DNA from 3 places in the Paenibacillus sp. MAHUQ-45 genome. Region 2 is predicted to be linked to each of the others. Evidence: riboswitches for the same ligand, from Rfam matches in the RefSeq annotation. Region 2 holds a riboswitch; each other region holds the start of a gene.

Region 1 (12,231 bases), on a different contig from region 2:
AGACACAAGCGGTCAATCCAGGGATCCTGGAGATCACAGGTATTAATCCGGAGACCTTCGCTCTGACAAGCATGTTATCAGACGGAAGCGATAAATTGAATCTGAAGCTGCGTAATCGTCCCATTAAGTATGGCAGCTATACTTATGGCAACGTACAGCAGGATAAGGCGGCAGTGGCTGCAGCCATAAGCCGACAACAGCCGGTGCTGCTGGATACGAAGGCTCTGGGCAAAAGAGTGCTGAAAAGCTTCATCCCTATTATGCAGCCGGGGAGAGGCTCCTATGTTGTAAGTGTGGTTATGGATTACTCGGTCATTTCCTCGGTGATCCATAAACAGCTTGTTAACAACAGCTTAACTAGTCTTCTATTGCTGGTAATTTTCTTTTTGGGCAGTTATATTCTGTCCGGCTATGTTACACGTCCAATCAAAGCGATTCTGGCCAAAGTGAATGACGTCGCCAGAGGGAAATTTGAGCCGACGCTCAAGGTCAGCAGCCGGGATGAACTGGGACAGCTGGCGCAGCGGATTAATGCAATGTCTGATCATCTCATGCAGCATACAAGTCGTCTCGGCCAGACACTGGAAGAGAATCGTGCGGTCAAGGAACACTTGGAGTCGGTAATTAACGGAACTTCCGATGCCATACACACGATGGATATGAATGGACAGATTCTTAGCACGAATCGTGCCTTTGAGGAGCTGTATGGGTGGAGCGTCCATGAGTCGACAGGGAATACTCCATATCTCGTTCCAGCAACCGCCCTTAAGCTGGAGGCGGAGCGGCTGGAGGAACTGAAGAAAGGGAAGGTACTTCCGCCTGTTGAGACCTTAAGATTGAAGAAGGACGGTTCTATCATTGAGGTCAGCGTCAGTACCTCGGTGATCCGGGATGAGGAAGGCAAGCCGTTGTCCTTCGTCCACGTCTCGCGTGATATGACTGAGCGGAACCGGATGGAAGAGCTACTGAGACGCTCAGAGAAGCTGACTACGGTTGGTCAGCTGGCGGCAGGGGTAGCGCATGAGATCCGCAACCCGTTGACCACGCTGAGAGGCTTTCTGCAGCTGCAGCAGGAGAAGCAGGTCCTAATTCCGCTGCATATTGAGCTGATGCTGTCCGAGCTGGAGCGGATCAATCTTATTGTCAGTGAGTTTCTAATTCTGGCCAAGCCGCAAGCCGTTCACTTCCAGCAGAAGGATATCCGTTTTATCCTCAGTGATGTTATTTCTCTGCTGGACAGCCAGGCCCATTTGTTCGATATTGAATTCGCAGCCAAATTCTCCGATGAGCCTGCAACGGTCCATTGTGAAGAGAATCAGTTGAAGCAGGTCTTTATCAATATTGTTAAAAATGCTATCGAGGCTATGCCGAACGGCGGTACAATCACATTGGAACAGTATACCACCGATCATTGTGTGGTCATTGTGATTGCCGACGAGGGTGAAGGAATTCCGGAAGAGATGCTGCCCAAGCTGGGCGAGCCATTTTTCACTAATAAAGAAACCGGTACAGGACTGGGGCTTATGGTTAGCCAGCGTATTATACAGGCACATAAGGGCAGTATGGAGATAACAAGTGAGGTAGGCAGAGGCGCGATGGTTACGATTACGATGCCTGCCGCGGAGGCTGTTGTCCCCCGTAAGAGCATGAATGAAGAACGGAGTGAATAGTAAGGTGAGAATCAATAAATTCATCAGTGAGACAGGCTACTGCTCACGCCGTGAAGCCGACAAGCTGGTTGAAAGCGGCAGAGTAACGATCAATGGAGAACAAGCAATGCTTGGCAGTCAGGCCGAGCAGGGCGATGAAGTAAGGATTGACGGGAATTTACTGGAGACAGGCAATACTATCGTTTACATCGCATTGAACAAGCCTGTAGGTATCACCTCTACTACAGAGGAACATATTAAAGGCAACATTGTTAATTTTGTAGGTCATTCAGAGCGAATCTTTCCGATCGGGCGACTCGACAAGGATTCAGAAGGTCTGATTCTATTGACCAATGACGGAGATATCGTCAACAAGATCTTGCGATCAGAGGGGCGTCATGAGAAGGAATATATAGTAACTGTTGATCGGCCGATCACCCCATCCTTTATTACAGGGATGTCCAGTGGGGTCAAGATTCTGGGCGAGAAGACGTTGCCTTGCACCGTTACACGCATCACAGAGCGGGTCTTCCGGATTATTCTAACTGAAGGCAAGAACAGGCAGATTCGCCGTATGTGCAGCGCCTTCGGTTATGAGGTCAGACGTCTTCAGCGCATCCGGATCATGAACATCAACCTAGGCAGCTTGCCGGTCGGACAATGGCGTGATCTGTCGCCTAATGAAAGAGCAGAGCTAGGGGCCATGTTGAATTATGAACTGCTGTAGGCTCATCAGCTCCGTATAAAAGGGTAATAAATAGAGCGGCTCCTAAGGTTAGACCTTTAGGAGCCGCTCTATGCTTGTCCACGACGGATAATTAATTATCGGATGGTGGAATCCCTGTGAATTTCTTGAACTCTTGATACTTTCGGATGATGGAGACTTCAACCCGGCGGTTCTTCGCACGTCCTGCAGCAGTAGAGTTATCCGCGATAGGATGGTATTCTCCGTAACCGATCGGACTGAATTTCTTCGGATCGAGATTAGGGTTAAGCAACAGAATCTTCATAAAGTGCAAGGCCCGATCCACACTGAGATCCCAGTTGGAGGAATAGCTGGTGTTGGAAATCGGGATATTGTCCGTGTGTCCCTGAACAACTACATCGTAGTCGGGGAATTGCTGCAGCATCGTTGAGATGGACTTGGCCAGCTGCCTCGATTCATCCTTGACTACGGCCTGTCCGGAAGCGAACAGGGCATTGTCACTGATGGTAATCATCAGCTGGGACTGGTTCAGCTTGGTGCTGAGCAGATCGGTCAGTCCATTGTTCTTGATATATTGATCGAACTGCTTCTTGAGCTTCTCGAGGTCTTCCTGTTCCTTCTGGCGCAGCTTGGCCATTTCTGCTTCTCCCGTGTTCTTGGAGACGACATTGTTCATCTTCTCGCTCTTTCCCTGGTCCAGATTACTCTCGGAAGGTGTTGCTGCCCGTTCTGTCAGCACGCCGGTTCCGCCGTTCAGAACGGAACTAAAGGCTTGGGCCATTTCTTCGAACTTTCTGGCATCGGTAGCGCTCATGGCATACATAACGAGGAACAAGGCGACAAGCAGGGTCATGAGGTCAGAATACGGCAGCAGCCAAGATTCGTCGGCATGCTCCTCATGTTCCTCGTGTCTAGTCTTTTTGCTCACTCGAACCTTCCTCCTTATCCAGCAGCTTGGCGCGTTCCGTAGGCGTCAGGAAGACTGCCAGTTTTTGATTTATCGCAATCGTGGAGACCCCGGATTGAATGGACAGTAGACCTTCTACCATCATTAGGCGGACATCCATCTCTTGCTTGGAGAGCCGCTTGAGCTTGTTGGCAATCGGGTGCCACAGCACGTATCCTGTGAAAATACCCAATACGGTAGCGATAAATGCTCCGCCGATAGCGTGGGCGAGCTTTTCCATCTCAGTCATGTCCGCAAGTGCAGCGATAAGTCCGATTACGGCTCCGAGTACCCCCAGCGTAGGCGCGTACATACCAGCCTGGGAGAAGATCAGTGCACCGGCTTTATGACGATCTTCAGTAGCACGGATATCCTCCATAAGTACATCGCGAACGAATTCCTGATCGTTACCATCGATAATCATCCGCATGCCGTTCCGGAGGAAACCATCCTCTATTTCATCAACCTTGGACTCCAGAGCCAGCAGGCCTTCACGGCGTGTGATGGATGCCCAGTCCATAAATGTAGTAATTAGTTCCGCTTTGCTGACCAGTTTCTTTTTAACAAAGATCATTTTAAACAAGCTTGGTACCTTTTTGATTTCTGAAAATGGAAAAGCCATAAAGATTGAAGCGGCGGTACCCAATAAAATAATTAAGTAAGCAGCGGGAGTGGCCAAACTCTGGATGGGAGCGCCCTTCAGCACCATCCCGAAAAGAACAGAGACCAGACCAAAGACTAGACCGATTATTGTTGAGATTTCCATTATGCACCTCGTCCATGAGATTTAAGAAGTGATCCGACGTAGCCGCGTTAATCATCCTTGAAGCGCGGCGGGGCATCTTAACCCAAACGGAATAACTTATATTCTTATTTATCGACATCATTCCCTTTTTTGTGAAGTCATTTTTTCGGCTATAATGGAGAAGGTAAGTTATTATTCATCAGTGAAGAAAACGGAGTGATACACATGGGCGTTAAACATGGCAGAGATTATGCAGAAATCCTGAACGATTTGACCGAAGCAGTCGGGCGTATTACCGACGGATTTTTATTTTTTGAAATGGACCCGGAGGAATGGCAGGAGCTGCCACAGGAGTCGAAGCTTGAGGTATGGGAAGCGCTTGCTGAGGATCTGTTCTATGCACTTGGCAATGAACCGGTCATTGAGGTGGGAAGCGGGGTTGTGATCTACGACAAGGATACACACCGGATCAACGTTTTGCTCGGCGAAGAGGACTTGGCTTCTGTTGTCCTCGTTTAATAGGAATCTAGCAGAGCGGAATTTGCCGCAGTCTGCCGCCCGTGGTAAAATTGACGGAGCGAAGTACTATTTACCGGGATTGAAGAATACAATTAAACCGAAAATTGTCTTTATCCTGGCACATCCCTTGGACCTCAGAAGCTAAGGGATGTTTTATTTAAACAAGCAAAGAGACAAGGCGATCGGAACTTTGCTACTAATTAAGTAAGGGAGGTAACAATGTGCTGCTTACAGAGGAAGAATTGATCGAGCAGATCGGCAAGCTGGAAGGCTGGAAGCTGGTGAAAAACACGATTACGCGCAAATATATGTTCAGCGATTATATGAAGGGCATAGCCTTTGTCGATGCGGTGGCTGCCATTGCTGAGGCTTTTGACCACCATCCACATATTACAATTGATTATAAAGCGGTCACGCTTCGCCTGACGACACATGATGAGGGCGGAATTACGCCACTGGACATTCGTGGTGCACAGGAGTTTAACGAGGCCTTTGAGAAGGCGCGCTAGCCTGTCGTGTAGTCTTTTGAGATAACATTGTATAAGAAGGCTCATAAATGCGAAAAAAGCCCGTGCAGCAGGATGTAAATCCCGGCACGGGCGTATTTGTGTAGTCTCTCAAGGGAGTTTTACTTCTTCTCAGCCAGCCATGTGGCCACGTTCGCAATCTCCTCCGGCGCCAGCTTTTCCTTGAAGGAAGGCATTTGGCCCCGTCCTTTGGTCACTATACTGTAAATCCCGGCAGCGTCATGCTGGCCACCTTCATTCTTCAAGCTGGGTCCTACCCCGCCTTGAAGCTGATCGCCATGGCAGGTGATACAATTGGCTTTCACAGTCGCTTCTGCCTTGGCGGCATCAAGCTGAATTTCAGGCATAGTAGGTTTGTTCTGTTCCGCGACCTCTTCTTTACCTGGAAGTGTGAACATTAGAACTACCGCAAAGGCACAGGCGGCAAAAAACAATCCGCTCATGATCCATTTTTGCATCCCCAATCGTCCCTTCTATGTAAGCTGCTTCCTACATTATAGCGGAAGGTGAAGCGTTATCATAGCATTTGTGGCAAAAAAATGAACGACTAAGCGATACTTGCCTAAAGTTCCTGTAACAGAGCATCATTTCTCATAGACCATACAATAAAATGGTTTACTTCCAGTAGGTGTCATTCGTTCATAAGTGTCTGTAATGGTAAAGCCGCTTTTTTGATAAGTACGAATGGCTCGCTGATTCCAGGTCAGCACCTCCAGATCAACCTCCCGCTCAGGATAGCGCCGAACTGCAGCCTGGACAATGGCCCGGACAAAGTATTGGCCCATTCCGTGACCACAGAGCTCTGGACGCATACCGACCCCCAGGCGTACCACACCTTCCATTGGGAACAGCTGTGCGAAGCCACAGAGATCGCCCTCATCGTTAAGTACAGACACATATTGCTGGCTTCGCAGCTGTGGATCGCCAAACTCAATACCAAGCTCCTCCATCTGCTTCCAAGGCATCCAGCCATATATATTGTAAGGAGGCTCATAGCTCCAGTGGCAGATGTCTTCGGCATGACTGGTCTCCATCGGTACCACATGGAATGTAACAGGTGAATGAATCATAGGGTCGTGAGACCTCCTTTCCATAGGGCAATGCTCTATAATTTAATTATATACAAAAGTCATAAGATCAGGCGCAGGAAGTCAGGAATTTGTTGTTTGATGAATTTCAGAAGGGGTAATGAAGAGTAACAGAGATGACAAAAAAGCCCTTCTCCAGATTTCAGTGAAATCGGGAAAAGGACTTACGTATGACTTATAAATTATTGTACATCGTCAAAATCTTGAGAGTCCGTGGCAAGCGCCTGATAAGCATCTGTGCTCATAATGCGTTTGGCACCCACATAACGACTAACATAATAGCTCTCACTCAGTGAGCTGATTGTTACACCGCGAGAGGATGAAGCATGGGCAAATTTGCCTTCGCCGACATAAACGCCAACGTGGGAAATGCCTTTACCACTAGTATTGAAGAATACCAGGTCGCCTGCTCTCAGTTCGTCACGGGACACCGTGGAGCCCATCTGATATTGGGAACCGGATTGGTGTGGCAGGTCAATGCCGATCTTGTTGAAGACATACATTGTAAAACCGGAGCAATCAAATCCGCTTGTAGATGTGCCACCAGATACGTACTTGGTACCAATAGCCTTGTCAATCACCTTATCCATCTTGGAATCGGCGAAAGCGCTTCCTGCTCCAACAGCTGTAAGCATCATAGAAAAGCCTAGTACTGCCGCTGCCAATTTCTTCTTCAAAAGTGTAAACCCCTTCCAATGCCTACGAGGTTAGCTTAAGGGTTCGGTTGAAGGTCCCCTATGACCCCTCTCTGAACAGGAGGTCAATTCACCCAAAGTGGTTCCCCCGTTTCCCTAATAGTTAGGGAACTCGGCATATACTGTTGATTAGAATTAGACTGCTATATGAATACATGACAAAACCTTATAAAAAGGTGACTCAATAATTACAAAAATGTTACTAAAAACTCACTGCGCTAATTGTAACAAACACAGCGTCGCTTGGCAATCATTTATAGCATATTTGTGCGCAAAAAATGTGATTTTAAGAGCGGATTCTCCCTAGTAACGCTAAAAATAGAGAACAAAACAAAATTTCCATAATTTATTGAGTTTTTTGGCGTAAAGATGATTCATCTGCTCTCTAAAGGTGTATACGTATACTATAAAATAGGAAAAACCCGGAAATCGATGATGATAACCATCAAGACTCCGGGCATAGCATAGATATGAAGTTAAATGGAATGTTCGTAGTACAGAGGTTAGTTTAGTCGTAGGCAACCGATTTATAAGCAGTTGTGCTCATGACTCGTTTGGCACCGATGTAGCGATCAGCCCAGTATTTCTGACTCAGTGAGCTAATAATGACACCGTGTGAAGACGATGATTGAGCAAATTTACCATTGCCGACGAAGATGCCTACATGAGATACACCGTTGCCAAGTGTGTTGAAGAATACGAGGTCTCCGGGCCGCATTTGACTGCGAGAGACGGAGGTACCTGCGTTATATTGCGATTGGGATGTGCGCGGCAACGAAATGCCGATGCTTTTGTATACATATGTAGTGAATCCAGAACAATCAAATCCGGCTGTGCTTGTCCCTCCAGTTTTATAGGAGGTTCCGAGGGTTTTTGTGATGACCGTGTCCATTTTGGAATCTGCTGAAGCACTGTTGGTTCCGATTCCGATGGCGAGGGCCAGGCCCAGTGTGGCTGTAACAATGATTTTCTTAAAATTCTGTCTGTTCAAAAGATGTACTCCTTCCAAGGCCTGCGAGGTTAGCTTAAGGGTTCGGTAGAAGGTCCCCTATGATCCCTCTCTTACGAGATCAATTCACCCAAAATATGGTTCCCCCACTTCCCGGTGCAAGGAATTCGGCGTTTTATGCACCCAAAGTGACGTATCGACATGATATAAACGAAGTTATTAAGAAATGCCTGCAAAAGATTACAAAGTTGTTACTAGTAGTACAGAAGCCATTGTATCAAACCCGTAACCATTTTGCAAATCGCGCTGCTGAGGATGACCAAAAAGAGTCGCCGCTCCTGTTTAACCAGGAACAGTGACTCTTCTAAATATGCCCTAAGGGGCGGAATTATTATGGAAATGCTTTACTTCTCCATAGGTCATATTGGGCCGCAATGCCCCACAATTTGAACAGTGTAGACGGGAGTGGAAGGAGTTGGCGGATTAGGAGTGCAGGTAGGCCTGGGAAGTAAATAATCCCTAAGACGTAGATCACCAAGAGCAGCAGACTGCCTGCTCCCAGCACGAGCGATACCCCAATTGCGGTGAGGAAGCACCGCAGGGCGATCAGCAGGGAGGAGAACATACCGGTCCCGGCCGTATAGCCGAATTGCATGTACAAGAGCAGCAAGCGGATAACGTATACGTAGGCGAACCAAGCCAGAACATAGGGAATGCCGTTCAGTAGCACCTTATAATCCATTAAAGACGAGAGCAGCAGTGTATATATCTTGGGTGCGAACCAGTAGACAGGCAGGAGGGAGAGTAACCACTCTACCAGGCTGAAGATCAGCACAGACAGACCATGCTTTTTCATGCCGGGAAAAAAGAACAGGCCGCGTTCTCCTGAGCGCTCCTGATGCAACTCATGCAGTAGACCCGCCCGGATCAACGGGGAAATGAGCAGTCGCAGCACGGTCAACCCCAATAACAGCCACAACCAGCGCTGTATAGCAGGGTCGGAGGTAAGGCTATGCTGGCCCTCGATGTAGAATAGCAGTCGGCCCATTCCGCTGCCTCCCGCGTTGTGGTCGGGGTAGCGCAGGAGGACTGATACTACGGCCTCCCGTACGAAACCATATATAAAATAGCCCCAGAGTAGCCGGTAGATGAATAGCAGGATCAGAATATAAGTTTGCTCCTTCATACTTTGCCAGCCGCGAATAATTGATGTTTTCAAGCCCATTCACCTCACCAGACCAGAGTTCCAAGCACAGTTTCAAGCAGTTTCGACAATGTTAGCGTCCAGCGGGAGAGGGTATCCGGCTTGATCTCCGCCAGCCTGAAATTGTTGATATGTTTGTTCTCCAGCAGCAGGGTGTGCTGGGGATCGATCTCTGCCGACAGTAGCGGGGAGCTGGAGAATAACTGGAACGATGTATTCTTTTTGCTCCCATTCCAGACTCGCTCCACGGTGTGGCCATCAGAGAAGGTAAATCTAATGGGGACATTAGCGTAGTGACTGCCCCTGTTGCTTACCTTTACGATGGATTCGTAGCCTTGGCCGGTGCCAGTATTTTCTTTGGTGTGCATCTGGATGTCGTCTATCGAGAAGTCAGGGGCTCCACCGTCGTAGATGTAAAGATCGAAATAGCTTTGCCATGATTTCTTGGTCACGTTCTCTACAACCTTTTGAAAGTCACGGGTAGAGGGATGACGGAACCGGTACTTATTCGCATAGGTGGACAGGATGGTATCCATAGTTTTAGTACCGACCTGCCGTTCGATGTCTTTCAGTACCAATTTGCCGCGGATGTACACATTTTGTGTGTAAGAGTCTGCTCCGCTGTATCTCCAGGTTTCCAGTGTGAGGGCCTCCGGAGAGGTTACCAGGCTGGCCTGAATGGGCAGATTGGCCATTACACCATACTCTTGCTCCATAAGGCGGTCTTCAGCATAGGAGGTGAAGCTCTCGTCCAGCCAGGCTTCCTCAAACTCGTTGCTGGCCATCATGCCATAGAAATATTGATGACCTATCTCGTGAACGACTGTTCGTTCCAATGAGGTGTCTGGAGAGGCCTCGGAAGCGCCGAAGGCCGTAATCAGTGTCGGATATTCCATTCCCCCAGCCCCGTTGGCGCCCTTGGGCGGAACTACTATTGAAAGAGTGGAATAAGGATATGGCCCGTACCATTTACTGAAGGCGCTTAGAGCAGCCTTAGCAGCTTGGAAATAACGCTCCTTAAGATCTTTATGCAGTGGATCCAGATATAGCTTGATTCGCACGCCGGGAACCTCTGGTGTGGAGAAGGCCTCTTCGGCAACCACAAAATCAGGGGAGGCAGCCCAGGCAAAATCATGAACGTCGTCAGCGTAGAATTGGTAAATTTTCTGATTCTGCTTCAATTTAGCGGTCTTCACCGGGAATCCGGTGGCAGCGACGGTATATTCGGGAGGCACAGTTATCGTCACATTGTATATGCCAAAATCACTGTAGAATTCCGATGTCCCGTGGTATTGGTGCAGATTCCAGCCTTCCTGGCCCACTCCGCGGGTTCCGGCGGGCTCATAGGCACTAATCTTGGGAAACCATTGCCCGGCCATAACGAAGTCCCCTGAGATCCCCATCCGGGCGAATACTTTGGGCAGCTTGACCTCAAATTGCAGTCGGAGGGTCACACTTTCCCCTCCGTTCACAGGTTCAGGCAGATGTACTTTCATCAATGTGCGATCATTAATATTACCGTCATCGGGCTGAACATACTGCACTCTTTGGATGAGAGATGTACCCTCTGTGGTTCGTAGATCCGTTAGGGTCATGCTGCCGAATCCGTTATCGGGCATCTTGTCGCCTCGCAGCTCACCACCGGATTCTTTCATAAAAGTCGTATTGCGGGATTCAAAGGCATTGGGGTAGAGATGAAAATACAGATCGCTCACCGGCTTGCGGCCGGGATGGTTCCAGGTTACTGTCTCCGCGCCTTTTAATGTGCCTGTCGCCGGATCAAGCTTCACGTCGATATGGTACTCGGCGACTCTTTGGCTCAGCGGCTCTGACACAGGAACGGGTGCGGGTGCGTTCTCCGGGAATGTCTGCTGTGCGGTGCCATTGCCGGGCGAGGCTGCCAGGGACTTGGCCGCTTTTTGGGCAGACATGTCTGCCAAGGCAGGGCTTGCACCCGGGTAGCCCCACAAGCTCCCGCCCAGCAGCGTTAGGGCGGCCAGGGCCAGAATGCTGATTTTGGTTCGAAATGTCGGTGGCTTCATACTGTGATTCCCTCCCGTTGACAAGCATCTACGGGATGTATATGTTTGCAATCGCCGGATTATTAGCTAAAATTAAATTATTCGTAAGAGGAAGGACGTGCATCTGTGGATAACACGAAACCGGAAGGCAAGAAACAGATTGCCTTGAATATTGTCAACGCGAAGAGTAAACATAAAGGGTTTGGTGCGGGTTCAATTGATCTGAACAATGTGTCTCCCGTCATTATTGATAACGGCGAAGCAATCATTGATATCGGGGCTATGCACGCCAAGAGCAAGGTGGAGAAGGGCATTAAGTTCTCCATGAACCGTGAGGATGTCCCGAACGGCAGACAGGTATGGGTAGTATGGGTGGCTGTAGATCGGACACCTGAGGGTCAGCACTATGCCGGAATTACAGCTTGTGAGATGTGGATTGATACCGAAGCCCGCCGCGGGTGGAAGATTTTAGCGGATCATGTGAACAAACTCGATTCTGCGCTAAAACGGAAAGTTATCGTGGAAGGGCTTGGCGATTCGGAAAAGACGGCGCTGAAATCACTGCTTATTTCGCATAATGAAGAGTGGTGGGAAGCTTCGAGGGAAGAGTTAAAGGTGGCACTGTCGTAATAACCTTCAGAGTGTTGCTGGATCGATCCTCTACCAAGCGGACATCGCAGCAAAAGGCTGCATCTCCTGTACTATCGGGGATGCAGCCTTTTTAGTATTACATAAATGTTAATAGAGAGAAGTGCAGCGAATCAGGCACATCTAATGACGTGGATTCCTTTCGATACAGCCGATCAGCCGATCTTGGATTGCCGCGGAGTATTAAGCTTGCGCTTGAGTTGGCTCACCCGCGCTTGGCTGATCCCCAAAATCTCGGCAAGCTCCTTCTGATTGGCGAATGGATGCTCTTCGATGGCCCGCTCCAGTCGCTGTGTCATCTCTTCCGTCTTCTTCCGTTTCACACTGCTGCCAGGATCGACGGTAGCCTGAGGAAGGAGCGGAGAAGGTTCTGGCTCCTGCGGAAGACGCTCCGGGTCACCGAGTTCTTTCAGGCAACTGTTGCAGATGAATTGATCTTTATAATAGCTCACTTGGTCCAAACTTCTGCAAAAGGTGCATTCTGTGGAGGTGTACTTTCTAAGTACAATAACATCCTCATTCATAATAAAAAAT
Region 2 (6,683 bases):
TTGAGCCAGGAAAAGCCTCTTTTTATTTTGTGAATATGGCCTTTATCGGTCCTGATTCCGAAACAGCTTCACTCGCCGCTCTGTCCATTTATCATCAGAATGCCGATGAGTTCTGGAAGTTCTTTGATGCTGTATATGCAAATCAAGGAGATGAGAATGCCAAGTGGGCTACTGAGGATTATCTGGTAGGCTTAGCTGAGAAGGAAAAGCTGAACATTGATTTGGAGCTGCTACGTAAGGATATTAAGGAACGTACGTATTATGACGAGTTGCAAAGAGACATCAAGACAGCTTCCGACGCAGGGGTTAATAATACGCCAACCATCTTCATTAATGGCGTGAAGTCCGCAGAACCGTTTAACTTTGACGCCATTTCGGCGGAAGTAAATACTGCAGCCAAAGCGGCGGAGGCCAAGTGAAATGAATAAATTCTCCCTATTTTGCCGCCGTAACGCTCTTTACCTGGCCTGGTTTGTGTCAGTGGTGGCCGTGGCAGGCAGCCTTTATTTAAGCGAGGTTCTAAAGTATGAGCCCTGTAAGCTCTGCTGGTTCCAGCGCATCTTTATGTATCCTCAGTTATTTCTGCTAGGGATCGCTACGTACCGGGGAGACAAGCGCATTATTCCTTATGTGTTGCCGCTGAGCATTATTGGGGGAAGCATTTCACTGTATCACTATGCAGAACAGAAGATTCCTGCTCTAAGTAAGATTATTCCCTGCACAGTGGGAGTACCTTGTAACAAAGATTATTTGAATTATTTTGGTTTTATCACCATTCCGTTTATGGCGCTTATCGCCTTTACTTTGATCACGATTTTGCTCTGGTTCGGCCGCAAGCCGCTGGAGCAGGAAACAGAAGAAGCATAAGCAAGTACAACCAATAAATATTCCCTGCTGTTTCGTCACAAATAACGTAAAAATGTTATAAAAACACGGGCTGAAGGGATAATAGAAGAGAATGAAAGAGCGGACAGTTCCCGATATAAAATTTGCGGGTTTTGAATGTTTTTTCATTCTTTTTTCATTTTTTTCACCGCTTTACTGGATGCACTTTGTAGACTAATATTAGACCTTGTGAGAAGTTGAATATGCGCTGAATTTTCCTAGGAAAAACGGGGGAACCAATCTTGGCAGAGCGTTGCCAAAGGGGTGAATCGGAACGGGCCTATACGGCCGAACCGTAGGGCTACCACAGCCCGAATCCGCCAGCTAACCTCGTAAGCAAAGGTGGGATAATGACCATGCCCCAGGCATGCGGATCATTTCCGTATGCTTGTTTTTGTGCCTGCATTTATGAAATCCACCCGTGAAAACGGCGCACGGTATGACCGATTCAACTCACAAAGAGAGGAACTGTTTCTACAATGGTAAGCAAAGTAAAACGACTTTTGATCGGACGTCCGATGAAATCCAACGAACTCGATCATGAAAAGTTATCCAAGGTGAAAGCACTGGCTGTTCTGTCTTCAGATGCGCTCTCGTCTGTGGCCTACGGAACGGAACAAATTCTGATTGTACTGGTCGCTGCAGGGTTCACCGCGATCTGGTACTCACTGCCAATTGCACTTGCCGTATTGGGCCTGCTGGCGATTCTGATTTTATCTTACCGGCAGACGATCTTTGCTTATCCACAAGGCGGCGGTGCTTATATCGTAGCTAAGAACAATCTAGGCGTTCCGACCGGGCTTTTGGCTGGCGGCTCTTTGTTAGTGGATTACATTCTAACGGTTGCAGTAAGTGCTTCAGCAGGTACAGATGCGATTACATCGGCTTTTCCAAGCTTGCATGGTCATACCGTTCTTATTGCAGTTACCGTAATTATCATTCTAACGATACTTAATCTACGCGGTGTAACCGAATCCGCATCCTTTATCGCTGTTCCGGTATACCTGTTTGTTATTTCCATTTTCGTCTTAATTATTTCAGGGGTTATAAAATATGCTACGGGCGGTGCTCATGCTCATGTTCCCGAGATCGGGACGGCGGTATCCAATGTCAGCTTGTTCTTGCTCCTGAAGGCGTTTAGCTCCGGCTGTTCAGCATTGACGGGGGTCGAGGCAGTATCTAACGCGATTCCGAACTTTAAAGCGCCTGCTGAGAAAAATGCGGCAAAAACCCTGATGGCCATGGGCATCATTCTGGGGATCATGTTCACGGGCATAACCGTCCTGGCTTACTGGTATGGCATTGTGCCTGACGAGAAAGCTACTGTTGTATCCCAGATCACGGAATCCACCTTTGGACGCGGTGTGCTGTATTTCTTCATTCAAGGGATTACCGCTGTTATATTGTTCCTGGCAGCGAATACCGCTTACTCAGCGTTCCCGCTGCTTGCCTGCATGTTCGCTAAAGACAAATACATGCCGCATGCGTTCATGGTCCGTGGTGACCGGCTCGGTTTCTCGAATGGGATTATTTTCCTCGGTGTGATGTCTGCACTCTTGGTAGCGGCATTTCACGGGAATACAGAAGGATTGATCCCGCTGTATGCTGTCGGTGTGTTCATTCCGTTTACACTGTCGCAGCTCGGCATGATGGTTCGCTGGTATAAATTGAAGCCGACAGGCTGGAAAAGTAAATTTGCTGTCAATACCATCGGCATGCTGACGACATTGACGATTACGCTTATTTTTATCATCACCAAATTCTCCAGTGTGTGGATGGCCTTTATCTTCCTGCCAATTGTAATGTTCGTGTTCTACCGCATACATGGTCACTACATGAATACAGCGGATCAGCTGCGTATCTGTCTCGACAAAGATAAACCAGTTATTAAAGGAAGCACCGTGGTTGTGCCGGTAGCTGGCGTTACTCGTGCCGTTCTGCATTCGCTCAGCTACGCCAAGTCGTTAACGGATAATGTGGTTGCTGTGTACGTCGGCTTTGATGAAGAGGAGATTCACCGGATGGAGCAGAAGTGGGAAGAATGGAATCCGGGTGTGCGGTTGATCGTCCTGCGCTCCAGGTACCGTAGCATTATCCGCCCGCTGCTTAAGTTCATCGATACCGTGGAGTGGAAGACCGCTTCAACGGATCATATCACGATCTTGATTCCGCAGTTCATTACGAAGCATTGGTGGCAGGCTCTGTTGCACAATCAGACCAGTTTTCTGATTCGTTCCTACTTAATGAACCAAAAGGATGTTGTGGTCGCCACAGTACCTTATCATTTGAACAAATAGCTCGGAAGTAGTTGTACTCTATAAGAGAAGTCGCGATGCGGCTTCTTTTTTATTTTGTATTGTTTGTGTCAAAGAGCGCTAACCGTGCAGAATTTTTAATATTTATGTTGACATGGATAATGAGAATCAATATCATTTAAAAGAGTTAAGATAAGAGGGAATGACTCTAGAATATGAGGGAAGTGCATACAAGGGGGATCTTGAATATTTGCATTAAAAAGAAATAAAGCTGGCAGTACAAAGCTGGCGATGGCGAGTTTAGCAGCTCTGATGCTGATCTGGATGGATCTGCTGAAGTTTTTCGTCATTAGGATATTGTACATATTTCATATATTTGCGATAATGAGAATGATTCTTGTTATTACTCATTAACGAGACAAGTCGTTGAACGGCTTCATCTCAGGATTCGAATTCTATAGATTATACCAATATATAGTGGCTGTAATCGGCGCACCTTATTATTTATACTTATTAGTCAAGTCAAGAGCTTAATATACTATGCAAATCCAATAATAACGGGCATCCCCCGAAAAACTACAGGGAGTGAAGATCATGTCAGAACGTTTGAATACAGAACAGCTAAGTATCGGGTACTCGGAAGCCACTATCGTCAAGGGATTGAACTTGACACTTCCAACAGGGAAAATAACAGCGCTGGTTGGGGCTAACGGCTCCGGGAAGTCGACGATTCTAAAGACGATGGCACGGATCATGAAGCCGAAGAGCGGCAGTGTAATGCTGGACGGCAAATCCATTCATAATCTCTCCACCAAAGAAGTAGCTCGTCAGCTGGCGATTTTGCCACAGAATCCAACAGCACCAGACGGACTTACCGTAGCGGAATTGGTCAGCTACGGACGTTATCCGCATCAGAAGGGCTTTGGTACATTGACACCGGAAGATCGTGCGATTATCTCTAATGCGATCACTGAGACCGGTATGGCGGACTTCCATGACCGCCCGATTGATCGTCTCTCCGGGGGACAACGTCAGCGGGCTTGGATTGCCATGGCATTGGCTCAAGAGACAGATATCCTGTTCCTGGATGAACCGACAACGTTCCTTGATATGGCGCATCAATTGGAAGTGCTGCAATTGCTGCAAAAGCTGAATGAAGAGAAGGGCCGTACCATCATCATGGTGGTTCACGATTTGAACCATGCTTCCCGCTACGCTCAGCATATGGTGGCGATCAAGTCCGGTACAGTGATTAGCGAAGGAGCACCCGTTGACGTAATGACCCCACCGGTCTTGCGTGAAGTATTCGGAATCGAGGCCGATATCGTACCTGATCCGCGCACGGGCGTGCCGTTGTGCCTTCCGTATGAGCTTGCAGCCTACAAAGCTGTTGGATTATAGCAGCCTTGAGGCGGAAAAAGGTCATATTGCCATAAAATCATCCATAATATGAATATATGTATAGAAGAACAGGCTCCCGTCATTGACAAGGGAGCCTGTTCGTTGTTAAAGTTGTGGTTGCCTGATCATCTACCCTTATATCTTAAGTAGTGATTAGTTTGGCATATTCGATTGCAGAAGCCTGAATTTCTTCATCTGTAATGGTCATTGCGCCACCGAGAACGAAGTAAGGCTGTAGTTTCGTGCCAATGAGATTGGAAGTAGCTTCAATAGGTCTAAGCAGCTCTTCAATACTGAATTTGTTATACCCGGTTGGTGAATAAGCTTCCTTGTTGCCGCCGGTAGACAATGCAATCTGCAATTCCTTGCCATGCAGCTTATTGCCGTTCTCGCCATAAGCCCAGCCGTAGGTAAGTACGGAATCAAACCATTTTTTTAAAAGCGGCGGTGTGCTGTACCAATAGAAGGGATATTGAAGCACAATGCGGTCATACTGTTCTACCAGCTTCTGCTCACGCTCCACATCAATAGTCTCCGAAGGGTACGTTTCATAAAGATTGTGCACTGTAACATCTGTATTCGCTTTGAGGTATTCCTGCCAGTATTTATTGATCTTGGACTGTTCAAGGTTGGGGTGTGCTACGATAACTAAAGTTGACATGAGTTAACTTCCTTTCCATAATGAAATTAATTTTTAATGGTTGACCTGTAATCATTATAGTTACATGTTTATGTCCCGTCAAGCGGGTTTATTTCTATTCCATCAAAGGGGTATGCAATATGAATATCAGTAAAGTTCAGGACGATCTGCAAGCGCTGGTCACAGCAGGCGTCGTTAAAAGTAATGAAGAATTAAAGGACCGGGTCTTTACCAAAATGGGGGGAAGAGCAGATATACTGGCAGCTCCCGCTACTTATGAGGAAATTCAGAAAATTGTTACATATGCGAATGAGCAGCATATTCCGCTCACGGTACTTGGCAATGGCTCCAATGTCATTATTCGCGACGGGGGAATACGCGGCATTGTGCTGCAGACCTCGGACCTGACAGGCATGGAAGTGCGTGACGGACTGTTGTATGCAGAATGCGGTGCCAAAATTATTGATGTATCGCGCTATGCGTTGGATCAGGGATTGGCGGGTCTAGAGTTTGCTTGCGGTATCCCTGGCACAGTAGGAGGCGCTCTTTATATGAACGCAGGAGCCTACGGTGGTGAGGTCAAAGATGTACTACACAGCGCTGTTGTCTTGAACAAGGCCGGTGAACTGATTACGCTTCAGGGTGACCAAATGCAGTGGGGATACCGGAAGAGCATCTTCTCAAGCGGCGAATACGTTGTTCTGGAGGCACGGTTTGCTCTTCAGCCGGGGGAAGCTACAGCCATCAAGTCGGTTATGGATGAACTGACGTTCCTTAGGGAATCGAAACAGCCGCTGGAATATCCATCATGTGGCAGTGTCTTCAAGCGTCCTCCAGGACGGTTTGCCGGGCAGTTGATCCAGGAAAGCGGGCTTCAGGGAACTCGCATTGGAGGTGCCGAGGTGTCCCGTAAGCACGCTGGTTTTATCGTAAATGTTGATCACGCCACGGCCAGCAACTATATCGGTCTGATCCAGCATGTCAGAGAAATCGTGAAGGATAAATTTGGTGTAGAGCTGGAAACCGAAGTGGAGATTATCGGCGAAGAGTAGTGAAATATGGAATAAGAGGCTGCGGGCAAGTATCCGTAGCCTCTTTGTCGTCCTAATCGAATTAAGCGCTGTTTTCTTGTTACAAAATACATGAGGGTGTTATATAGCCCGAGGTGTCATTCTTTAGACAGGGTGTAATGGGCACGGTCTGTCTTCACCTCTGCGATCTCCGCGTCCGAGCGATTCAGCTGCAGCCCACTGACTGCAATTTCAAAGTTGGCCTGGGGCAAGCGCACCAATTCGCCATCTCTGTTCAAGGTGCTTCCCGAGCCCCTGAGAATCAGTGCACTGTCCAGATAATCATCAATGACATCATCCGCATCACGAAAATCGACGGCTTCCAGCTTGAAATGAATGGTGTCCGTATCGGAAAGCTCCTGCTTCTCAATGACAATTGTCTTGTTCACCTGTGTATTCAGCCAATCCGAGAACTGCTGTACCTGCTGTTCC
Region 3 (12,231 bases), on a different contig from region 2:
TCGTTCATCCCTTCAAAGGGTAGAACTGCATTCATCAATGGCCTCAAAATGTTGCGGTCCATGCTGTCCTTATCCGTCAAGCCATCCACGAAAAGCAGCACAGCCTTGATCTGCAGAGCTCCGATACGCAGCAACCTGATGTTCACATCCGCCATATCGCTACTAATCTTCTTGAACAACTGAAGGTCCTCATCTATATTGCCTGTATAGGAGTGGTATGGCGTCTCTTGTCCATCATTGTTGCCAGATTCACCACTGTCTTCCTTTCCCGCAATGAATGTAGTTTTGTTCGACTTCGTACCTTCTGCACCTTTTGTGCCTTTTATGGGGGTTACTCCACCATCCTTGTTTAAGGCTGCTTTAGCTTTCTGGCCCCGTTTGCTGACATCCCCCTCGGAGGTTCTGATCCAGTTCACTGTCTGTGTGATGACTATGGGGACAATCAGAAGAATAAGTCCCTGAAACAGGACGCTCCAACCAGGGAGCCATCCCGCAATCATATTCCACATGAATTACGACCTCCCACTTAACAGCTGTAGCCATATTTTTACCGAAGCAGGATTATTCATGCACACATGCAAAAAGAGCCCAGTCTGCGGGGGGTTCCGCAGCCGGACTCTTTCCAAGGTCGTACTATCTTATATCCATATGATAGCTATAGCCGGGCCGCCGCCCATAATCCACTCCGCAGAATCAATTGACGGAACGGCTCAACCGAGAAAGATGGCAGATGATGCCCAGGCATCAGGTAGACCACACGGCCTTGGCCGAATTCATGACACCAAGCCGCTTCTCTCATTGCGCCTTCATGGAGATAATGAGCCAGCACCGTCGTCTTGAAATGCGGCTGCATTTCAAAATAATACGGCTCGTCATCAATCGTGAAAGCTGCGATGCCCTGCACAATCGGATGCTCTGGCTGCGGGAATTCGATTTGGAGTGACGTATATTCCGGATGGTGGGTGAAATACCCGCCCAGCACCGTGCCGAGCTCCTGCGTGCGCTGCATGGAGATTCCGTTATGTACGACAAGGAGTCCTCCTCCTCCGGCGACAAAGGAAATCAGAGCTGCGGTTTGTTGTGGAGTAAGCGGCTCATCCGAAAATTCGGTATAGGAAATAATGAGTTCATAACCAGCCAGCGTTTCAGGATTCAATGTATCCAGGTCCTCCGTGCAATGTACCTCTACTTCATCTTTGAAAATATTCTCGAATTCACGATCCACATCCTTGAACGGGTGATATTTCACGTTAGAGTAGCTGCCCAGGGCAAGCGCTTTTATAGTAGTCATGTGTACACATCCTTAAGTTAGAATATTTACTCCTTAACTAGAGCCTACCAAGGCCAGTGATTTCCATCCAGATCCAGGTATGCAGGCTCTTCGCCCAAATACTGCTTATGATTCTGTACCAGCGCCATAATCTTGTAGGCCGACTCTTCTGGAGTCGTAGTCGCAAACTCATCGATCTTCCCACCCATATAGGTTTGAAGCCAGCCAGGATGGAAGATCATCACCTGTCCGCCCAGCTCCTTCAGATGATTATGCAGAAGAGAGGACTGCATATTGAGCGCCGACTTGGACATGCAGTATCCGTACATGTTGGTGCGCTTGTTGCGACCAACGCTGCCAGCCTCCGACGAAATGTTAACGATTAATTTCTGTTCGCTCTGGAGTAGCAGCCCCATCAGCGCATTGCTGACTCTCAGTGATCCTAGCGTATTGACATTATAGATTTTCTGCATCGCTTCAATGTCCATATCCACAAGCATCGAAGCATAATCAGAGGATTGAATAATACCTGCATTATTAATGATGATATCAACATGCCTTGTGCTGCTGGCAATCATCCTTGCCGCTCTCTTAACACTGTCGCTGTCTCCAATATCAAGCGGGACCAGTCTCAGCTGATCCGGGTATTGATCCTTAAGCGCTTTCAGAAAATCCGAATCTTCCAGGTATTGACCGGCAAATACCAGATATTGATTCTCTAGCAGCCAGCGGGTAAGAAACAGTCCAAGTCCCCGGTCCGCACCGGTAATACAAGCAACCTTATTCATTGCTTTGGTCACTCCCATTCGTGGTAATTATTTCATTAACCCCCTCACCTTAGCATGCAGTCATGGTTTTTTCAATACCCGCAGGGCCATTCGGTAAAGCGGCCATTACCAGCACGGATAATAATTTTTTTGCTTTAATTTTTAACTATGTTACAATCATGATTACAGGTTGCTAATCACCCTGATAATGCCTTAAATTTAAACAAAAAAACATACAGGAAGGTGATTCATTTGTCTATTCAACAACTGCATACACTGGATGATCTACAACAATATGTTGGGCAGCCAGGCAAGAAGCTGCTCTTCAAGCACAGCACAACCTGCCCGATCAGCGCCAAAGCGCATGAAGAATTCCAAGCCTTCCTTAAGGACTCGGACACTACGGCAGCCATCGTTCATGTTATTGAAGACCGCCCGGTATCCAATCAAATTGCTGAAGATTTCGGCATTAAGCATGAGTCTCCACAGCTCTTCCTGCTTGAAGACAGCGAAGTCCGCTGGAATACATCCCATTGGAAGATCACTAAAGACGCTATCAATGAGGCTGTAAACCAATGAGCGAACAAGTGATTGTCTATTCCACAACAGGCTGCAGCGACTGCAATCTGGTCAAACAATTCCTTACTGAACAAGGTGTTGCCTTTGAAGTAAGAGACATCATGACCAACACTGCTTATCAAGAAGAAGTTGAGAAACTGGGCTTCATGGGCATTCCAGTGACCGTATCCGGTAACCATGCAGTCAAAGGGTTCAACCACCAGGAACTAAAGTCCCTGATTGAATCATCTGCTAAATAATTCAATACATTAAGCAGTATGCTCTTTATACAAAAGGGGATCTCGCAAGCCGTCATCAGGCTGTGGAGATCCCCTTTCTATTTTACCGGACGAGAAGCTTCGGGCCTGTAATCGGCCGCAACCAGCACATCGACATGCCGGGCGGAACGCAGGATTTGTTTGGTCACATCGCCCCGCAGCCAGCGGCGAAGCCAGGAACGTTGGGACTGCCCGATAATGATCTGAGTGCTCTGAAGGGCTTGCGACCTCTCTAGCAGCAGCGCGGCCACGCGGCCCGGAGCCGTACTAGGTATAATTTTGAAAATACCCCCGAGACTTTCTGTCAATTCCTTGAGTTTACGGATGCGCTCCTCCTGAGCTGCGCTCACTTGCTTGAATTCCTGGACATACGTAACGTACCAGCAAGCCTTAAGTCTGTAAGCAATTCGGAAGCCGCGGCGGATGAGCCGCTCGGCCTGATGCCCGAGCGTGATGCAGACATAGATCGCTTCCTTGCGCCGCCAGGGCCCTCGCAGTGATCCGTCGCGCTCCCAGGCTTCCAGACGCTCATCTACATCGTCAGCAATCTCCCGCAGGGCCAGCTCCCGGAGTGCAATCAGGTTGCCGATTTTGAAGAAATTCCCCAGCGCCTGATCCACCTTGGCCATGTCATAAATTTTGCCCTCCTTCATCCGCTCTTGCAGTGCCTCGGGTGTTACATCAATCAGTTCAACCTCACTGGCCTGCTGCAAGATGCTGTCCGGCACGGTCTCCCTTACTCTGACACCGGTGATCTGCTCAATCGCATCATTCAAGCTTTCTAGATGCTGCACATTCACGGTCGAAATTACCGAAATCCCTGCATCCAGCAATTCTATTACGTCCATATACCGCTTTTTGTGCTTGCTTCCCGGTACGTTGGTATGCGCAAGTTCATCCACCAGTACCACCTCAGGGTTGCGGCGAATGATCGCTTCCGTATCCATTTCTTCCAACACCGTTCCCCGGTAATCCATTTGCAGGCGGGGAACGGTATCAAGATCGGCTACCTGTGCCAGCGTTTCCTTACGACCATGGGTTTCTAGTAGCCCAATGACGGCATCGATCCCTCTTTTCAGGAGGTCATTGCCCTCGCGCAGCATCTTGTAGGTCTTCCCAACCCCGGGAGCAGCGCCAATGTAGACCTTGAAGGTGCCCCGCCGAAAATCCTCTATTTTCTCCATCACTTCCTGATTGCTCAGTCTATGGTAAGCGTTCGTCTCCTGATCACTATCGCGGCTCTGCCGGGTTGGAAGCACCCGTTCTCCCTCTACTTCCGCACGATCTGCTACGAAGAATACATCCACATTACGAATCTGCTTCAACAGCGTGCCCGCGATCGACCCTTTCCAAAAGTCCTGCCACGCTGTCTGTTTGGAGTGACCCATAACGATTCGGGTGACCTTATGATCCGTCGCGTACTGCACCAGCAGAAGAGGGATTTCCCTCCTGGACCGGAAGGGGATCTCCTTTATCGAGGCACCGATTTTTTCTGCCAGCTTCCATAATGAGGTCTTAAAGGTAGCAGCATTAGAGGGCATCGTAAGTCCCTGCTTCCAGAACGACACTACTTCAAGCTCTGCGTTCAGTCGCTTGGCAATCTGCTGTCCACGGCGAATATGAATAGAGCCATTCCAGTAATACTGCGCGGAGACCAGCACTTTCTCAGCAATGCGGACCCTGCCCTGAAGTCCCTGCTCCTTCTGGTGCTTCTCCAGGGAGTCATTCACATCTTCGGCTACAAGGCGGAGCGCCAACTCACGCAGCTTGCCCAGGTTACCTTTATTGAACAGATGAGTGTTGGCTTCTCCGCCGACATGACCCTCGGACAAGCGCTGAAGAATCTTCTCTGGGGTCACATCCACCAGGACCAGCTCATCGGCCAAGGCAAGCACATTTACTGGAACAGAATGCTCCACCTTCATCCCCGTCCATTGCCGGGCCAGTTCCGCCGCTCCTTCCACTTCGTAGACATTCACTGTGGTAATGACACTGATGCCATGGCTCAGCAAATACTGGATGTCCTCAAGCCGACCTACCCGCTCGGCTCCCTCACGGTTCAGATGTGCTGCGCCATCCGTGAGCACAACCTCCGGATTGCGCTGCAAGATGGCTTCCATATCGAGATCCTTCTTCTCTATCCCCTTCTTGTGCCAGTGAATGCTGGGGATCCGCTCCAGATCACGGAGCTGATCCAGCGTTTCCGGGCTTTGGTGGGTGGAAACCGCACAGGTCACCACATCAATCCCCTGTGCTCTCAGCATCTGCCCCTCGCGCAGCATCTGGTACGTCTTGCCCGACCCGCTTGCCGGGCCGATGTAAATCTTCAGACGGCCGCGGTGCAATTCATATAAGGACAGCAGCAGTTCCTCTGGTGTTTTTCGCCGGTATGTTCCCATGCAGACCCTCTCCCTTGCATGGCTCATGCATCCCTGCCCGTTCACAGACGCCCCGTGCAGGGATGCTGACCTCTGACTTTATTCTATGGCTTCATCGCTTTTCTGCACATCCAGATTCAGTTCCAGTACATTCACACGCTCTTCGCCGAACAAGCCCAAATCGCGCCCTTGGGTATGCGCTGCTACAAGCCGCTCCAGCTCTGCAGCCGGAATTCCCGTCAGCTTGCTGATTCGTGGAATCTGCACAGCCGCCGCAGCCAGGGAGATATGGGGGTCAAGCCCTGATCCCGAGTTGGTCACTAGATCCACGGGCAGCTTATTCAAGGCAACATCGGGGTTGTCTTTCTGCCACTGCGCGATAAAATCCTTCGTACGCTTTAGCATATCTGGATTGGAAGGTCCATAGTTGTTAGAGCCAGAAGCCTCGGCTTTATACTCGATGCTAGATACCCGGCTGTGGAACAGACGCGGATCTGTAAAGTTCTGACCAATCAGTTTCGAGCCAACAACGTCACCAGCTTCATTTTTAAGTAGACTGCCATTAGCTTGGGAAGGCATGAGCACCTGGGCAATAGCTGTCGTAGCTAGTGGATAGACCACACCGCACAGAACAATGAAAACCAGAGCAAGCCGCACAACGATAAAAACATTAGCGTTTTTCATAACATCCTCATCCTCTTCCTGATATAATCAGCTGCTAGATCCACACACTTACAATCATATCAATCAGCTTAATGCCTACGAACGGTACAACCACGCCGCCAAAGCCATAGATAAAAAGGTTGCGGCCGAGTAGTCTGGACGAGCTCATCGGCTTGTAGGACACGCCCCGCATAGCGAGAGGAATCAACAGCGGAATGATGATCGCATTGAAAATCAGCGCAGAGATGATGGCCGAGCTTGGCGAGCCAAGTCCCATGACATTAAGAACCCCCATCTCCGGAATCGCCAGGGTGAACATGGCCGGAATAATAGCAAAATACTTGGCGATGTCGTTCGCGATACTAAATGTCGTCAACGCACCGCGCGTCATTAGCAACTGCTTCCCGATTGCGACCACCTCAATAATCTTCGAAGGATCTGAGTCCAGATCGACCATATTGGCCGCTTCCTTGGCGGCTGTAGTACCACTATTCATCGCCAGCCCAACATCTGCTTGAGCCAGTGCGGGTGCATCATTCGTACCGTCACCGGTCATAGCCACCAATTTACCTTGTGACTGTTCACGGCGAATGACTTCAATTTTATCCTCTGGGGTGCTTTCGGCAATGAAATCATCGACTCCCGCTTCGCGAGCAATGGTAGCAGCAGTCAGCGGATTATCACCGGTACACATAATCGTCTTGATTCCCATCTGCCGCAGCTCTTCGAACCGCTCCTTCATACCGGGCTTGACGGTATCCTTCAGATAGATGAGTCCATAGATGCGGTTGTCTACGGCAACTGCAAGCGGAGTACCTCCCAACCGGGCAATGTCATCAGAACGGCTATCCAGGTCACCCGGAATCTGTCCACCCTTTGACAATACCCATTTTTTCACGGAATCAACGGCTCCCTTACGCACACTGCGTCCGTCACGAAGGTCGATGCCACTCATCCGGGTCTCGGCCTTGAATTCCACAAATTCGCCGCCGTCTCCAAGACTGCTGTCATAGCTGCGTTCCAGCTTCTTGGCAAGTTCAATGACGGACCGCCCTTCAGGCGTCTCGTCCTTCAGAGAGCTTATCGCCGCCCAGGCCGTTAGATCGACTTCCGTCTCTTGGCCCACCGGCACAAATTCACTCGCCATCCGGTTCCCGAAGGTAATGGTTCCGGTCTTATCCAGGATCATCGTATTGATGTCTCCGGCAGCTTCCACCGCTTTCCCGGACATAGCGAGCACGTTGAACTGGGTGACCCGGTCCATACCCGCTATGCCGATCGCCGAGAGCAGTCCGCCGATTGTTGTCGGGATCAGGCAGACCAGCAGGGCAATCATGACCGGAATATCAAGCTCAATGTTCAAGTATCCCGCTATCGGCCGCAGGGTAACGACGACAATCAGAAAGATAATCGTCAGACTGATCAAGAGTGTGTTCAGCGCAATTTCGTTCGGCGTCTTCTGACGTTTGGCCCCTTCCACCAAGGAGATCATCCGGTCCAGAAACGATTCCCCCGGATCACTTGTAATCCGCACCTTAATCTCATCGCTCACGACACGTGTACCGCCGGTAACAGAACCAAAATCGCCGCCCGCTTCTTTGATGACAGGTGCTGACTCACCGGTAATGGCCGATTCATCTACTGAAGCCAGTCCCTCAATGACCTCACCGTCACCCGGGATAAGTTCCCCTTGGCTGACGACCACGATATCGCCTTTGCGCAGCTCAGAGGAAGAAACCGTCTTGGTCGCTGTTCCCACCAGTTTATTGGCCGTAATATCCTGTTTGGTCTTCTTCAGTGAATCTGCCTGGGCCTTTCCGCGGCCTTCAGCGAGGGCTTCTGCGAAGTTGGCGAACAGAACGGTAAACAGCAAAATGCAGAATACCGTAATGTTGAAGCCCATCGACTGCTCAGCATGAAAGTATCCGGGTACCAGCACCATAAACAGAACGATGATGGTACCGATCTCGACGACGAACATGACTGGATTCTTCATCAGCGTCACCGGGTTCAATTTCACAAAACTATCTTTTACAGCGCTGAGGAGTATCGGTCCGGTCAGCAGCTTTTTTCTTTTGGCAGTACTCATCTTGTTCTCCCTCTCTTTCAAAGCTTTGCCTAGCAAAGCTAGCTATGGACAGCCACTGCTTACCGCAAGGTCAAGTACTCAGCAATCGGGCCAAGCACAATGACTGGTAAAAAGGTCAACGCACCGATGATCAGAACCGTACCAATCAGGATGCCGGTGAACAAGCCATTATCTGTCCGGAAGGTTCCGGTCGTCTCTGGTACAGTGTTCTTGCGCAGCAGGGACCCGGCAACCGCCAGCATAGCGATCACAGAGACGTATCGGCCCAGCAGCATAACGATCCCGGTCGTTATATTCCAGAAGGAGGTATTGTCCACCAGTCCCTCAAATCCAGATCCATTATTCGCGGCCGAAGAGACATATTCATATAACACCTGGGTCAGGCCATGAAAGCCCGGATTGGTAATTGAGCCTTTGCCCAGCTCGGTCAGGAAGGCCCCCGCGGTCGGTACCAGGATTATGAGCGGGTGAATCAGGATCGCGATAGCGATTAGCTTCATCTCCCTGGCTTCGATCTTCCTTCCGAGGAATTCCGGAGTTCTGCCGACCATAAGTCCACTCAGGAAAACACCCATAATCGCATACATCAGCATATTAATCAGCCCGACACCCTTGCCGCCAAACACATTATTCAGCATCATGAGCGCCAGCGGTGTAATTCCGCCGAGCGGTGTCAGCGTGTCATGCATATTGTTAACACTGCCTGTGGTCGCCGCGGTTGTCACCGTAGTGAACAGGGAGGATTGCGGTATACCAAAACGAACCTCCTTGCCTTCCATACTGCCCTGCGAGGAATCGATACCGAAGGCGTTAATCGCCGGATTCCCACGGGTCTCAGCATAATAGTTCAGTCCCAGCAGCAGCACGAAGAGCGTCATCATCGCGGTAAAAATCACCCAGCCCTGACGTTTGTTTTTGGCAAACAAGCCATACGTATATGGCAGAGCCGCAGGCAGCATCCACATCGAGAGAATTTCCAGCACGTTCGTAAGCGGACTTGGATTCTCGAAAGGATGAGAGGAGTTGGCCCCGAAGAAGCCACCACCGTTCGTCCCAAGATGTTTGATCGATTCCAGCGAAGCCACAGGCCCTATCGCAATATGCTGCACCTGGCCCTCAAGTGTAGTGACCTCAAGCGTCGGCTTCAGCGTCTGCGGCACATGCAGGCCGACCAGAATCAGCGATACCAGCAATGCGAGAGGCAGAAAGATCCGCACATGTGCTTTTACAAAGTCTTCAAAAAAGTTCCCCACCAACTCCCGCCCCGTGATCCCTCTGACAAAAGCGATCGCCACAGAGAAGCCGCTGGCAGCAGAGGTGAACATCATCATCGTAATCACAGCCATTTGCGAGAAATACGACAGGCCGGTCTCTCCGCTGTAATGCTGCAGATTCGTGTTCGTCATAAAGCTGATGACCGTATTGAACGTAAGCGTCTGCTCCATATCTGCGATTCCATTCGGGTTAAGCGGCAGTCCCTGCTGCACCCGCAAAATGATATAACTGAAGGCTACCAGCACGATATTTGTTAAAATAAAGCTGAGCGCATATTTCTTCCAGGACATTCCTTCGCGCTTCTTCAGCCCAATGAGGCGATAGATGCCATTCTCTGTACGACCAAACCATTTATCCGTACGGTTAGGCTCACCTGAAAATACATGATATACATAGGTGCCCACTGGCTTCACCAGAAGCAGCAGGATTACGATCACAACGACCATTTGCAGAATGCCCATGAATGTCCCTCCTTAGCAAGGCTTCTATTTCTGTTCTTATTTCTCGCGTTAGATATAGCTAAAATTTCTCCGGGTTAATCAGCGCATAGACCAGATAGATGAACAGCAGCAAGGTCACAGCAATAATCACAATCACCGCTCATTCCCCCCTGCATCCTCGACTACACCTGAACACCATTGTACAAATCCATAGAACAAGCCGTACGTAACGGCCAGTGCGGCGATCATATACAGATCCAGCATCGTTTCCAGCCCCTTTTGTTATCCCTGATCACAGGAAGTTTGGTCCACTAAAAAAACGGCATCCCCGCTGTGGGAATAGATGACATAACTTGCGCCCAGTCTTGTATAGACCAATCTGGGGTTCAAGGAAGTGGTAATTACAAAGATGGGCTGTGTTGTCCAGGCCCGGCACATTTGGATGTAACGACAACACAGCGGGAAACTGCTCTCGAACAAATACACCTTGCCTACAGGAAAGGATGGACGAAACCACGTTTTCTGATGGCGAGTATCTACTAAAACAGTGTTCTCAACTCCCAATTCCTCTAAACGGGTCTTTTCCTCTTGATTGTTCGTTAGTCCAGCTACCTGAATGCCTCTGAATTTCAATATCTTGATAAAATGCTCGCCAGCCTTTGTAGGTGCGCATACCAGCACATATTCCATCTGATCCGCCATATCTCTTATCCCCTCCTGCTCTTGCACAACAACAAGGAGGCAACGAAAATCTCCGAAAGGAACGTGACCTATCGTCATTTTCGGGCACAGCCGTGTGTGGCTGTGTCACGTCACCAGACGCTGCCTTACAAGCGTTTTGCTTATAAAAGCACAGCAAAAAACCACAAAGGATCTCCTCTGTGGCTCGCTAACGGTCACATTGCACTCATCCTCTCTCCATACGCTTACGAGGTTAGCTGACGGATTCGGGCGGTGAGAGTCGCCCTACCCATACAGATGCATGACTAGCTGCATCCATACAGGATTCACCCCATAACCGGCTTCCGACTCTCACATCGGCTGCCGATTGTTGGTTCCCCCGCTTTCCTTGACGGAAATTAAGCGGATCAACTATTCGGTTGTGGTTGAAACAGATGTAATCATACTCTCATGCAGGAATTCTTGTAAAACGCCAAGGATGCCAAAATAATGCATAAAGAAAACCCTTTTCATATTGGGTAGCGTTTTCTTAATGTTCAATCTCTCTATTTCTCCTATTTTCACGTTTTTGTCACGATTATCGAATTTTTTATATATTTCGGGGTTGTTTTTCCCAAAAGCGCGGAACTCCAAGATTTTGACACGTCTTCCGCTCAAATACGAAAAGAGGGGCTTGAGGAAGATAAATGCCTCATAACGGCTAATAAACATGCTTTTAGTCCACTTTCTTTCCCTTGGTTGCCGGAATTCCGTGGATAGACGGTACTATGAAATAATTTCTCTTTTTACAAAAGGAAGTCGTGCGGCGTATGATTCGGATTACGATTACACATGTATCCGGGAACGACAACAGGTTCAGAACTGGAACGCCCAGCGCCTATTATTCCATTCTGTAAACCGTGAATAGAAATACAGCCCAGCTTACTGTTGGAACATCTCCTTACTTCTGAATTTGTACACCATATAAAGCATCAGCGGAAGGACTAGCGCACAGGTGAAATCCCAGAAGATATAATAGTCGACAATATAATCGAAATATACGGTATTGGTCGTGATCGCAAACGCCAAACCAAAGACGAGCATGCCGCCAGGAATCGACAACGGACGATAATCACGCAACTTGAAGAGCTGAGCGGTCCCGAGCAGGAAAGCATAGAAGTCCAGAATAGTCTTGAAAAATGTCGATAAAATCCAATTGATAGCCAGTATGGCCTCCACTCGCTGTAGAAAATTCCCCACGTTGATTTTTTGTGCGGCAGCATAGGTAGTATAGAGATAGCTGGAGGCCAGATTCGGTCCAATCACCAGCAGGGCCAGCAGAATAATAGAGCAGATAGCCATCCCTCCAAGGAAAACCCCGATCAAATAATCTCTTTCCGTAGTCTTGCTGGTAACTACATAGGGAAGAAACATCAGCACAGCATTCAGTTCACAGAACGTGAAGGTACTGCTGTATAATGAACCATGTGTAATGGCCCGAAGTCCCTCACCCATTATAGGTTGGAGTCTGGATAATTCGGCCTGGGGAAGCAGCAGAAAGAACAGGGCCAGAAACAAAAAGATATACAGTGGGAAAAAAGTCTCTCCCGACCGGGCAATAGCTTCCAGTCCACTCTTGGTCCCCCACACCAACGTAATGATCATCATGAAGTGAATCGCATTGATGGGCGTCTCCGTAAAAATCTGCGTAGTGAGAAAATCACCGGCTTCCCGAAGCAGCATCGCGGTAGTGACCAAATAGTAGTACAGGTAAAATAAAGAAATCAACCCCCCAATCCATCTCCCCAAGAGGCGCCGGTTGTATTGAATAATCGTCAGCTTGGGAAACAGGC

Evidence for each region. Region 2 has a riboswitch for cyclic di-AMP ahead of AC3Y23_RS23510 (APC family permease). Riboswitches for the same ligand answer to the same signal wherever they lie in the genome.
Region 1: linked by a shared signal. The riboswitch ahead of AC3Y23_RS28610 (C40 family peptidase) and the one ahead of AC3Y23_RS23510 (APC family permease) in region 2 are both predicted to bind cyclic di-AMP.
Region 3: linked by a shared signal. The riboswitch ahead of AC3Y23_RS25795 (hypothetical protein) and the one ahead of AC3Y23_RS23510 (APC family permease) in region 2 are both predicted to bind cyclic di-AMP.

The regions. Positions count from the first base shown of each region.
Region 1 covers NZ_JBYUPV010000024.1:9,908-22,138, forward strand. Annotated here, with positions in the region: gene AC3Y23_RS28570 (ATP-binding protein) at 1-1,670, shown strand, start outside; gene rluF (23S rRNA pseudouridine(2604) synthase RluF) at 1,675-2,376, shown strand; gene motB (flagellar motor protein MotB) at 2,468-3,283, opposite strand; gene motA (flagellar motor stator protein MotA) at 3,267-4,067, opposite strand; gene AC3Y23_RS28590 (hypothetical protein) at 4,272-4,565, shown strand; gene AC3Y23_RS28595 (4a-hydroxytetrahydrobiopterin dehydratase) at 4,787-5,074, shown strand; gene AC3Y23_RS28600 (c-type cytochrome) at 5,194-5,550, opposite strand; gene AC3Y23_RS28605 (GNAT family N-acetyltransferase) at 5,677-6,162, opposite strand; gene AC3Y23_RS28610 (C40 family peptidase) at 6,363-6,857, opposite strand; cyclic di-AMP (ydaO/yuaA leader) riboswitch at 6,862-7,003, opposite strand; gene AC3Y23_RS28615 (C40 family peptidase) at 7,384-7,866, opposite strand; cyclic di-AMP (ydaO/yuaA leader) riboswitch at 7,870-8,007, opposite strand; gene AC3Y23_RS28620 (hypothetical protein) at 8,216-9,043, opposite strand; gene AC3Y23_RS28625 (M1 family metallopeptidase) at 9,055-11,070, opposite strand; gene AC3Y23_RS28630 (YwhD family protein) at 11,176-11,679, shown strand; gene AC3Y23_RS28635 (AbrB/MazE/SpoVT family DNA-binding domain-containing protein) at 11,853-12,231, opposite strand, start outside.
Region 2 covers NZ_JBYUPV010000013.1:36,670-43,352, reverse strand. Annotated here, with positions in the region: gene AC3Y23_RS23520 (DsbA family protein) at 1-419, shown strand, start outside; gene AC3Y23_RS23515 (disulfide oxidoreductase) at 421-867, shown strand; cyclic di-AMP (ydaO/yuaA leader) riboswitch at 1,082-1,239, shown strand; gene AC3Y23_RS23510 (APC family permease) at 1,365-3,182, shown strand; gene AC3Y23_RS23505 (ABC transporter ATP-binding protein) at 3,735-4,541, shown strand; gene AC3Y23_RS23500 (NAD(P)H-dependent oxidoreductase) at 4,684-5,202, opposite strand; gene murB (UDP-N-acetylmuramate dehydrogenase) at 5,322-6,233, shown strand; gene ymzB (protein YmzB) at 6,350-6,683, opposite strand, start outside.
Region 3 covers NZ_JBYUPV010000016.1:16,084-28,314, forward strand. Annotated here, with positions in the region: gene AC3Y23_RS25745 (spore germination protein) at 1-509, opposite strand, end outside; gene AC3Y23_RS25750 (ThuA domain-containing protein) at 656-1,291, opposite strand; gene AC3Y23_RS25755 (SDR family NAD(P)-dependent oxidoreductase) at 1,336-2,058, opposite strand; gene ytxJ (bacillithiol system redox-active protein YtxJ) at 2,290-2,616, shown strand; gene AC3Y23_RS25765 (glutaredoxin family protein) at 2,613-2,855, shown strand; gene AC3Y23_RS25770 (universal stress protein) at 2,933-5,272, opposite strand; gene kdpC (potassium-transporting ATPase subunit KdpC) at 5,351-5,935, opposite strand; gene kdpB (potassium-transporting ATPase subunit KdpB) at 5,970-8,003, opposite strand; gene kdpA (potassium-transporting ATPase subunit KdpA) at 8,063-9,739, opposite strand; gene kdpF (K(+)-transporting ATPase subunit F) at 9,798-9,875, opposite strand; gene AC3Y23_RS25795 (hypothetical protein) at 10,001-10,420, opposite strand; cyclic di-AMP (ydaO/yuaA leader) riboswitch at 10,626-10,814, opposite strand; gene AC3Y23_RS25800 (hypothetical protein) at 10,811-11,110, opposite strand; gene AC3Y23_RS25805 (GerAB/ArcD/ProY family transporter) at 11,321-12,231, opposite strand, start outside.